2 regions of the Streptomyces sp. NPDC050625 genome follow, and region 2 is predicted to be linked to the other one. Evidence: riboswitches for the same ligand, from Rfam matches in the RefSeq annotation. Region 2 holds a riboswitch; the other holds the start of a gene.
The links. A riboswitch is a leader RNA that binds a small molecule or an ion and turns the genes downstream of it on or off. The one in region 2 is predicted to bind thiamine pyrophosphate.
Positions count from the first base shown of each region.

Region 1: linked by a shared signal. The riboswitch ahead of thiC (phosphomethylpyrimidine synthase ThiC) and the one ahead of thiO (glycine oxidase ThiO) in region 2 are both predicted to bind thiamine pyrophosphate.

Region 1 covers NZ_JBFAIQ010000005.1:16,831-22,269, forward strand. The annotation lists gene thiC (phosphomethylpyrimidine synthase ThiC) at 1-1,450, opposite strand, end outside; TPP riboswitch at 1,443-1,623, opposite strand; gene AB0I54_RS13335 (YibE/F family protein) at 1,695-3,170, shown strand; gene AB0I54_RS13340 (SsgA family sporulation/cell division regulator) at 3,284-3,721, opposite strand; gene AB0I54_RS13345 (helix-turn-helix domain-containing protein) at 3,820-4,680, opposite strand; gene AB0I54_RS13350 (DUF5326 family protein) at 4,877-5,089, opposite strand; gene AB0I54_RS13355 (cupin domain-containing protein) at 5,224-5,439, opposite strand, start outside.
Region 2 covers NZ_JBFAIQ010000007.1:73,465-78,903, reverse strand. The annotation lists gene thiE (thiamine phosphate synthase) at 1-414, opposite strand, end outside; gene AB0I54_RS18375 (Rv2175c family DNA-binding protein) at 580-945, opposite strand; gene AB0I54_RS18370 (FAD-dependent oxidoreductase) at 1,010-2,242, opposite strand; TPP riboswitch at 2,402-2,513, shown strand; gene thiO (glycine oxidase ThiO) at 2,511-3,695, shown strand; gene thiS (sulfur carrier protein ThiS) at 3,692-3,892, shown strand; gene AB0I54_RS18355 (thiazole synthase) at 3,896-4,690, shown strand; gene pknB (Stk1 family PASTA domain-containing Ser/Thr kinase) at 4,779-5,439, shown strand, end outside.

The DNA.
Region 1 (5,439 bases), on a different contig from region 2:
GGGCGGCGATCTTGTAGGTGATGACGCCGGTCTTGACGTCGTCACGGTTGGGCAGGCCCAAGTGCTCCTTGGGCGTGACATAGCAGAGCATGGCCGTGCCCCACCAGGCGATCATCGCGGCACCGATGCCGGAGGTGATGTGGTCGTACGCCGGCGCGACGTCCGTCGTCAGCGGGCCGAGCGTATAGAACGGAGCTTCATCGCAGATCTCCTGCTGAAGGTCGATGTTCTCCTTGATCTTGTGCATCGGGACGTGTCCCGGCCCCTCGATCATGGTCTGAACATCAAAACGCTTGGCGATCCGGTTGAGTTCCCCGAGCGTTCGGAGTTCCGCGAATTGCGCCTCGTCGTTGGCGTCGGCGATCGAACCCGGCCGAAGGCCGTCGCCCAGCGAGTACGTGACGTCGTAGGCGGCGAGGATCTCGCAGAGTTCCTCGAAGTTCTCGTACAGGAACGACTCCTTGTGGTGCGCGAGGCACCAGGCCGCCATGATCGAGCCGCCGCGCGAGACGATGCCGGTCTTGCGGTTCGCCGTGAGCGGGACGTACGGCAGGCGGACGCCCGCGTGGACCGTCATGTAGTCCACGCCCTGCTCGGCCTGCTCGATGACCGTGTCCTTGTAGATCTCCCAGGTCAGTTCCTCGGCCCTGCCGTCGACCTTCTCCAGGGCCTGATAGAGCGGCACCGTGCCGATGGGGACGGGGGAGTTGCGCAGCACCCACTCGCGGGTGGTGTGGATGTTGCGGCCGGTGGACAGGTCCATGACCGTGTCGGCGCCCCAGCGGGTCGCCCAGGTCATCTTCTCGACCTCCTCCTCGATGGAGGACGTCACCGCGGAGTTGCCGATGTTGGCGTTGACCTTCACCAGGAACCGCTTGCCGATGATCATCGGCTCGATCTCCGGGTGGTTGACGTTGGCGGGCAGCACGGCCCGGCCTGCCGCGATCTCCTCACGGACGACCTCGGGAGCAACGTTCTCCCGCACGGCCACGAACTCCATCTCCGGCGTGATCTCCCCCCGGCGCGCATACGCGAGCTGGGTGACCGCCGTGCCGGCACGGCCGCGGCGCGGCAGACGCGGGCGTCCGGGGAAGACCGCGTCGAGGTTGCGCAGACCGCCGCGGGGAGAAGTGTGCTTGACCCCGTCGTCCTCGGGACGGACGGGACGGCCCGCGTACTCCTCGGTGTCACCACGGGCGATGATCCAGTTCTCCCGCAGCGGCGGTAGGCCCCTGCGGACGTCCGTCTCGACGAGCGGATCGGTGTACGGGCCGGAGGTGTCGTACAGCGTGACCGACTGCCCGTTGGTGAGGTGCACCTGACGAACCGGCACACGTACATCGGAGCGTGAGCCCTCGACATACCCCTTGTGCCAGCCGATGGACTTCCCGGCCTCACCCTGGGCAGGGTTCTGCATGGAGGCAGGCGTGCGTGCGTCCTTGTTGGTCATGAGACCTACTCCCTACGCCGGCATTACCCGGTAACAGGTTCAGCGGTCGACGCAGCGGTTTCCGTCTCGGCCGGCGTTTCATGTGAAACATCACTCTGTTCCACGTGAAACATCGCAAATACGGAGGTCAGCGCCCTCTCAGCCCGGTGCTCCGAGCTCCCGCGTGTGCAAAGGTGCCTCCACGCTAGCGTCAATTCGGCCGCGGTGAACAGAGGGCCCCTACCGTTCTTGCGATGATCTGGCGGTGACCACGACACGGCAGTACCCCTACCCGCCTCCCGAGCCGCCGCACCGTCCCGGCCCCGGACAGCGCGGCGGACACGAGCACGAGGGCCACGGTGGCGGTGACGAGAACCACCACGGGCACGGCCATGGACAGACCCCAGGACACGGGAACGGCGGCGGCCACGGCCACTCGCACAGCCACAGCCACGGCCCCGCCGCGCCCGTCTCCCAGCATCTGCGCAAGGTCATCGCGGCGATCCTGATCCCGTTCACCGCGGCGGTCGTGGTCGGACTCGTCGTGCTCTGGCCCGGTGGAGCCCCGTCACACCAGCGCACGGGAGTCGGCTTCGACCGGCAGACGCAGCAGGCCACGGTCACCAAGGTCGTCGAGCTGAGCTGCAAGTCGGTGAACGCCTCGGGGCAGGCCCCGACGGGCGACACCTCCACCGCCGAGGGCAACTCCGCTCAGCAGGAGGCGAACGGCACCTGCAAGAAGGCGACGATCCAGGTCGACACCGGCAAGGACAAGGGCCGTACGTTCACGGAGATCGTGCAGCCGGACCAGTCACGGCAGTTGCACGAGGGCGAGAAGGTCGTGGTCGCCTATGAGCCCTCGGCGCCCAAGGACCTGCAGTACTCGGTCACCGATGTGAACCGGAAGTTCCCGATGGCGCTGCTCGCCGGGATCTTCGCGCTCGCCGTCGTGGTGGTGGGCCGGTTGCGCGGTGTCATGGCGCTGGTCGCGCTGGCCGTCAGCTTCATGGTGCTGACCCTCTTCATCCTGCCCGCGATCCTGCAGGGCTCGAACCCACTGGTCGTGGCGGTGGTCGGGTCGAGCGCCATCATGCTGATCGCGCTCTATATGTGCCACGGCCTGTCGGCCCGCACCTCGGTCGCGGTGCTCGGCACGCTGGTGTCGCTCCTGCTGATCGGCATCCTGGGCTCGGAGTTCATCGACTGGGCCGCGCTGACGGGCAACACCGATGACAACACCGGTCTGATCCATGGCCTGTATCCGTCGATCGACATGAGCGGTCTGCTGCTGGCCGGCGTCATCATCGGTTCGCTCGGTGTCCTGGACGACGTGACGGTGACCCAGACCTCGGCGGTGTGGGAACTGCACGAGGCCAATCCATCGATGGGCTGGCGCGGGCTGTACCGGGCGGGCATCCGCATCGGCCGTGATCACATCGCGTCCGTCGTCAACACGCTCGTACTCGCCTATGCCGGTGCCGCGCTGCCGCTGCTGCTGCTCTTCTCGATCGCGCAGAGCAGCGTGACGACCGTCGCCAACAGCGAACTGGTGGCGGAGGAGATAGTGCGCACCCTGGTGGGCTCGATCGGCCTCGTCGCCTCGGTGCCGGTCACCACGGCCCTGGCCGCCCTCGTGGTGTCGGCCGACCGGCCAGGACAGGGGGCGGGGAAGGCGGGGAAGCCGGCCGAGGTCCAGTCGGCCGCGACGCGCGGCGGCCGGGGACGACGGCGCAAGAGGTGACACTCCGGTAGAAACGGTGACCCATGAGGAGAACCGGCGCCCAATGAGGAGAAGCGTTACTGCAGTGCTCCGCACGTCACTGTGGGGCGCCTCGCCCTCCATGCCGTAGCGCGTCAGCCTGCGCTCTGCTCCTCGGCCAGGATGCGGACCAGAGCCTCGTCGAGATGGGCGTCGAAGTCCTCCAGCGCCCCCTCCTGGCCGAGCGGCACCAACTTGTCCGTACGGTCCAGGAAGGCCACCAGCGGCGGCGCCGAGGACCGGAACACCGCCTGGTCGCCACCGACCTGAAGCCGGATCAGCACCTCTCCCAGTACATCCGTGTCGGCAGGCGCGATGTGCACATCACCGTCCCCGCACGGCCGGCCCACCCCGTCGATCAGCAGTTCCCGTCCGAAGGCCCACGTCACCGGGGCATCTCCGGGTAGATGGAAGGTCAGCCGCACGGCATAGGGGTCACAAGTCTCGTAACGCAACTCCACCGGAATGCGAAAGGAGAGCTCCTCGGACACGAGAAAGCTCATCATGACCTCTGCCTGTACGGACTCGCGCATCGCCTACCCCGTCTTATGACACCGACCGGCCGGATTGATTCCTTTGACGCTGGTCAAATCTTGCAGAAAGTACACGTGAGATCACAAGGAGTGAGTTTTCAGATACTGATAGAGATCGCCAGTGTCCCCAGATGCCGTCCGACCTCGGCCTGCAGTTGCCGGGCCGCGGGCAGCAGCCGGTCCGCCTGGTGGGCGGGCAGGGACAGGGCCATCGTGGCCGCCGTGGTGCCGACCGTGATGGGGATCGCCGCGCAGACCGTCCCCAGCGCGTACTCCTGCCGCTCCGTCACCGGCTCCATCCGGCGCATCCGGTCCAGCCGCCGCAGCAGGCTCCGGCCGTCGCGCACGGTGTACGGGGTGAGGGGTTGCACCGGGTAGCGGTCCAGGTGGTCGAGGCGCGCGGCCTCGTCCATCTGGGACAGCAGACACTGCCCGATCGAGTGCGCGTGCCCGGTTTCGCGGAAGTCGGCCCACTCCTCGACCGCCGGGTTGCCCGGGGTGTCGGAAACGCACATGACCTCGATCTCGCCGTCCTGGTACATCGCGTAGTACACCGGTACACCAATGGAATCGCGCCATTGCGCGAGCACGGCCGAGACCGCGCTGCGACGTTTCTGCTGCGCCCCGCTGCTGCCCAGCCGCTCGGCCGCCTCACCGAGGAAGAACAGGCCCTTGTCACGGCGGAGATAGCCCTCGTGCACGAGGGTGCGCAACAGGTGGTAGGCCGTCGGGAGCGCCAGGCCGGTCTCGCGGGCCAGTTGCTTGGCGGGAGCGCCGTACTCGTGCTCGGCGACCGTTTCCAGCAGCCGCATCGCCCGTTGCACGGAACCGATGAGGGTCGCGGAGTGCGGCTGCTCGGGGACCGCCGCGGAGGTCGGCCGCTGCGCGGGGGGTGTGGAGGAGCGCGGCTGTGCGGGGGGTGCGTGCGGTACTGCGGGTGCGGTGTCAGCCGTGGCCAAGGGTCACTCCCGAAGCGCGAGGGGGCAGCCCGTGCGGAGGAACACGGGTGGGGTGTACGCCGCCCGCGGGGCTGGGCCCCGCGTCGAATTCCGGACTTTAACGGCCCGCCACGGCTGTCAGACGGCCTGCCCGGAAAACTTCGCTCGCCCGAGGGAACAGGTGATTCCTGTTACCGCCACCCGTTTCCCACGGCCCTCACCAGTCGCTGCGCGACGAGGAACCCGACATGAACTTCCGCACGACGTAGATCAGTCCGCCGACCAGAGCGACGAAGATCAGGATCTTGAAGAGCAGGTAGACCACGAATCCGACCACGCTGACTATCAGCCCGCCGAACACGACCAGGGCGATGACCGGCACCGCGATCCACTTCACCCACCACGGCAGTCCCGCGAAGATCTCTCGCATTGCCCTCGTCCTTTGCAGTCTTGTGCGTTCTCGATGTCCTGCACTCGATGCTAGAGCCGCCAGGGGGCCCGGCGGGGGCCTCGCACCCCTTGTCCTCCCCTGACCGTTCCCCTAGGGAACCCTGAGGCGCGGAATCAGGCCTCAGGGGGAGAGAAGATCACCAGGACCCTCAGGTCCTCGCTGATGTGATGGAACTTGTGGGCCACCCCGGCCGGCACGTACACCACGCTGCCGCGCGCGACCTGAGTCGTCTCCATGCCCACCGTGATCGACGCACGGCCACTCACGACGAAGTACACCTCGTCCTGGTTGTGGGGCTTCTGAGGGTCGTGCTCGCCCGCGTTGAGGGC
Region 2 (5,439 bases):
GCCCGTGCAGAAGTAGTCCACGCCTTCCTGCACCGCGGCCGCGGCGGCCTCCCGCTCGGCGTGGGTGGACCGGCCGATCAGCACCTCGTCGCCGAGCACGGCCCGGGCGGCGGGCACCGGAAGGTCCCCCTGGCCCAGGTGGAGCACGTCGGAGGCGGCGGCGTGGGCGACGTCCGCGCGGTCGTTGACCGCGAGCAGCCTGCCGTGCCGTGCGCAGGCCTCGGCGAACACCTGGAGGTGCTCCAGTTCCTCGGCCGCCTCCATGCCCTTGTCCCGCAGCTGCACGATGTCGACGCCGCCGGCCAGCACCGCGTCCAGGAACTCGGCGAGGTCGCCCTGCCGTCTGCGGGCGTCCGTGCAGAGGTAGACCCGGGCGTCGGCGAGACGGGCACGTGCGCTTGCGGTGTCGGGCATGGGTTGACTCCCCCGGTTGTCGGTGCGAAGCGAAGCGATGCGATGCGGTCCGATGGCGATGCGATGCGGTCCGATGCGATGGCGGCGCGGGCGCACGCCACCCAGGGGCCGGGCCGGGCCACGGCCCCTCGGCGTACGTCGCTGCGGCGTATCGGTGTGTTGGGATCAGACGGCGAGCGCCTGGGCGCGGCGCTTCACCTCCGTGCCGCGGTTCTCACTCAGTGCCTGGGCGGGGGTGCCGGGCAGGCTCGGGTCGGGAGTGAAGAGCCACTCCAGCATCTCTTCGTCCGTGAAGCCGTCGTCCCGCAGCAGCGTCAGGGTCCCGGACAGGCCCTTGACCACCTTGTCCTCGTCGATGAAGGCGGCGGGGACGTGCAGCGCGCGGTTCTCGCCACGGCGTACGGCGATGAGCTGGCCCTCCTTGACCAGCTGCCGCACACGTGTCACCTCGACGCCGAGTTGTTCGGCGATGTCGGGCAGCGTGAGCCAGGCGGGGACGAGAGCATCGATCTTTGCGTCAATCTCGGTCACGGAAACAGCCTGCCATCCCGGACTGACACTCGGAAGCCGGGCCCGTCCGAGCTGGGCTTTTTCACTACCGTGCCGCGGCCTGTTTCAAGGGCCGCGCCGGATCCGTCAGCAGCTCCGCGACCACCGGCGTGCCCGCCTCGATCAGCCGCCGCCCCTGGGCCAGGTCCCGTGGCCGGCCCACCGCCAGCAGGGCGACGAGGCGGCCCTCGCGGAGCCAGCAGACGGTCCAGGCGGGCCCGAGCGGGTCGCCGCGCCACAGCAGCGTGTCGGCGGACGCGTGGTGACCGGCGTACTGGACGAAGCGGCCGAACTGCTCGGACCAGAAGTAGGGCACGGGGTCGTAGACGGCCGGTTCCTCGCCGATGATGTTGGCGGCGACCGTGCGCGGGCCCTGGAGGGCGTTGTCCCAGTGGTGGACGAGCAGCCGCTCGCCGTACCGGGCCGACGGGAAGGAGGCGCAGTCGCCGACCGCGTACACGTCGGGGGTGGAGGCGCGCAGATGGTCGTCGGCCACGATCTCGCGGTGCGCGCCGAGTTCGATGCCGGAGCCGGTGAGCCAGTCGGTGGCGGGGCGCGCGCCGATGCCGACCACGACGGCGCCCGCGGGCAGCCGCGCGCCGTCGTCGAGCACCACCGCGCCCGGCTCGATGCGCTCCACGCGCGCGTGGGTGCGCAGCGCGGCTCCGCTGTCGGCGTACCAGGCGGTCATCGGCGCGGCCACCTCGGCGGGAAGGGCTCCCGCGAGGGGGCGGTCGGCGGCCTCGACGACCGTCACCGCACAGCCCGCCTCGCGGGCCGCCGTGGCGAACTCGGCGCCGATCCAGCCCGCGCCGACGACCACGATGTCGTGCTGCTGGGAGAGCACGGGCCGCAGCCGTTCGGCGTCGTCCAAGGTGCGCAGCAGATGCACTCCGGGGACGCCCTCCGTGCCGGGCAGGCGGATCGGTTCGGCGCCGGTCGCGACGACCAGGACGTCGTACGGAACGGGCCCGGACTCGGTGTCCAGCTCGTGGTCGGCGGGGCGCGCGCCGTCCGCCTCGCACCCCAGTCGCAGTTCGATGCCGAGCGACTCGAAGTCGACGTCGAAGGCGGAGCCCTCGGCCTTGCCGAGCAGCACGGCCTTGGACAGCGGCGGCCGGTCGTAGGGCTGGTGCGGCTCCGCGCCGATCAGCGTGACGGTGCCGGTGAAGCCCTGTTCCCGCAGGGCGACCGCGGTCTGCACCCCGGCCATGCCCGCGCCGACGACGACCACGCGCCGTGCCTGTGACGTGCCCCGTTGCTGCGTCTGCTCGCTCACCAGATCACCATAGACAACTGACAAACTGTCAGTCAGGGGGCGTGCTGGGTGACCTGCTCCACAACGCTCGTTCCGCTGGGCCCGCCGCGCCTCCCGATCGGGCCGTGGACGGAGGCTCCCTTACCCGGGCGAAGCTCCGCGGGCTAGGGTGGCCACCGTACAAGCACTCGCGGGAGCCCGGACGCACCGGGCTGAGAGGGAGGCTGGCGGCCTCCGACCGTACGAACCTGATCCGGGTCATGCCGGCGAAGGGAGGGGCTGGACGCCCATGTCGTCACGTACGTCAGACGTCCTCGTCGTGGGGGGCGGAATCATCGGCCTGGTCACGGCCTGGCGGGCCGCGCAGCGCGGGCTCGTCACCGCCGTGGTGGATCCCGAGCCGGGCGGCGGGGCCGCCCAGGTGGCGGCCGGGATGCTGGCCGCGGTCACGGAACTGCACTACGGCGAGCAGACCCTGCTGGGCCTGAACCTCGCCTCGGCCCGCCGCTATCCGGACTTCGTGGCCGAGCTCACCGAGGTCACCGGCCACGACGTCGGCTACCGGCGGTGCGGCACGCTCGCCGTCGCGCTGGACGCCGACGACCGCGCCCATCTGCGCGAACTGCACGCCCTGCAGCAGCGGTCGGGCCTGGAGTCCGAGTGGCTGTCGGGGCGGGAGTGCCGGCGCCTGGAGCCGATGCTCGCGCCCGGTGTGCGCGGCGGGCTGCGGGTGGACGGCGACGATCAGATCGATCCGCGGCGGCTGACGGCCGCGCTGGTGGCCGCGTGCGAGCGCGCGGGGGTGGTGTTCCACCGCACGTGGGCGGAGCGGCTGTCGGTCGTACGGGACCGGGCCGCCGGTGTCGTCACCCGTGAGGGAGACGTCCTGGGCGCGGACCGGGTGGTGCTCGCGGCCGGCAGCCTGAGCGGGCGGCTCGCGGGCGTGCCGGACGGTCTGCTGCCGCCGGTGCGGCCGGTGAAGGGGCAGGTGGTGCGGCTGACGGTGCCTCGGCGGTACGCGCCCTTCCTGAGCCGTACCGTACGGGCCGTGGTGCGCGGCGGGCATGTCTACCTGGTGCCCCGGGAGAACGGCGAGCTGGTCGTGGGGGCGACGAGCGAGGAGCTGGGCTGGGACACGACGGTGACCGCGGGCGGTGTGTACGAACTGCTGCGGGACGCCCATGAGCTGATGCCGGGGATCACCGAGCTGCCGCTGGTGGAGACGCAGGCCGGACTGCGCCCCGGCTCCCCGGACAACGCGCCGATGCTCGGTCCGACCGCGCTCGACGGGCTGCTGATGGCCACCGGGCACTTCCGCAACGGCGTGCTGCTCACACCGGTCACCGGCGATGTCATGGCCCACGTCCTGGTCACGGGTGAACTCCCGGACCTGGCCCGCCCCTTCACACCGCAGCGGTTCGGAAACGCAGTCGCCGTCCCGTCGGCCCCGGTCCCTTCGGAGCAGCCCGCATGAACATCTCGGTCAACGGGGAGCGCCGGGAGGTCGCGCCCGGCACCGCTCTCGACACCCTGGTGCGGTCGCTCACCGCGGCACCGCGCGGAGTGGCCGCCGCGCTCAACGAAACCGTCGTCCCGCGCGCGCAGTGGTCCGCCACGGCCCTGCGCGAGGGAGACCGCGTCGAAGTCCTCACCGCCGTGCAAGGAGGCTGACCCATGGCCGACGATCCCTTTGTCCTCGGTGGTACGCCCCTCTCCTCCCGGCTGATCATGGGTACGGGCGGTGCGCCCAGCCTGGATGTGCTGGAGCGGGCACTGGTCGCCTCCGGCACGGAGCTGACGACGGTAGCGATGCGGCGGGTCGATCCCGGGGTGCACGGCTCCGTGCTGTCGGTGCTGGAGCGGCTCGGCATCCGGGTGCTGCCGAACACGGCGGGGTGTTTCACCGCGGGTGAGGCCGTGCTCACGGCGCGGCTGGCGCGGGAGGCGCTGGGCACCGATCTGATCAAGCTGGAGGTCATCGCCGACGAGCGGACGCTGCTGCCGGATCCGGTCGAGCTGCTGGACGCGGCGGAGACGCTGGTGGACGACGGCTTCACCGTCCTGCCGTACACCAATGACGACCCCGTGCTGGCCCGGAAGCTGGAGGACGTCGGCTGCGCCGCGGTCATGCCGCTGGGCTCGCCGATCGGCTCCGGGCTCGGCATCCGCAATCCGCACAACTTCCAGCTGATCGTCGAGCACGCGCGCGTGCCGGTGATCCTGGACGCGGGGGCCGGCACCGCCTCGGACGTGGCGCTGGCGATGGAATTGGGGTGCGCGGGTGTGATGCTCGCCTCGGCGGTGACGCGGGCCCAGGAGCCGGTGCTGATGGCGGAGGCGATGAAGCACGCGGTGGAGGCGGGCCGGCTGGCACGCCGGGCGGGCCGCATCCCGCCCCGGCACTTCGCGGAGGCCTCCTCCCCCTCCGAGGGGCGCGCACACCTGGATCCCGAGCGCCCCGCCTTCTAGTCGCACAACAGTCACAGCTCTGCTGCATTCCGTCCCCGGATCGGCGTAACCCCCGGCCCTGTCGGTCGCGGCTCGTACACTCACCTGCGTGGATACGACCCTTCAGGACCCTCTCGTCGGGCAGGTGCTCGACGGCCGTTATCGCGTCGAGGCGCGGATCGCGGTCGGCGGGATGGCCACGGTCTACCGGGCCCTGGACACCCGTCTGGACCGGGTGCTCGCGCTCAAGGTGATGCATCCGACGCTGGCGGCCGACGGGTCGTTCGTGGAGCGGTTCATCCGCGAGGCGAAGTCCGTGGCGCGGCTGGCGCACCCCAACGTGGTGCAGGTCTTCGACCAGGGGGCCGACGGGTCGTATGTGTATCTCGCGATGGAGTACATCGCCGGGTGCACGCTGCGTGACGTGCTGCGCGAGCGCGGTGCGCTGCAGCCGCGTGCGGCGCTGGACATCCTGGAGCCGGTGCTCGCCGCGCTCGGCGGCGCGCACCGCGCCGGGTTCGTGCACCGTGACATGAAGCCCGAGAACGTGTTGATAGGGGACGACGGGCGGGTCAAGGTCGCCGACTTCGGTCTGGTGCGGTCCGTGGACACGGTGACGAACACCACGGGCACCGTGCTGGGCACCGTCTCCTATCTCGCGCCGGAGCAGATCGAGCACGGCACGGCCGACCCGCGGGTGGACGTGTACGCGTGCGGTGTCGTCCTGTACGAGATGCTGACCGGCGAGAAGCCGCACGCCGGGGACTCCC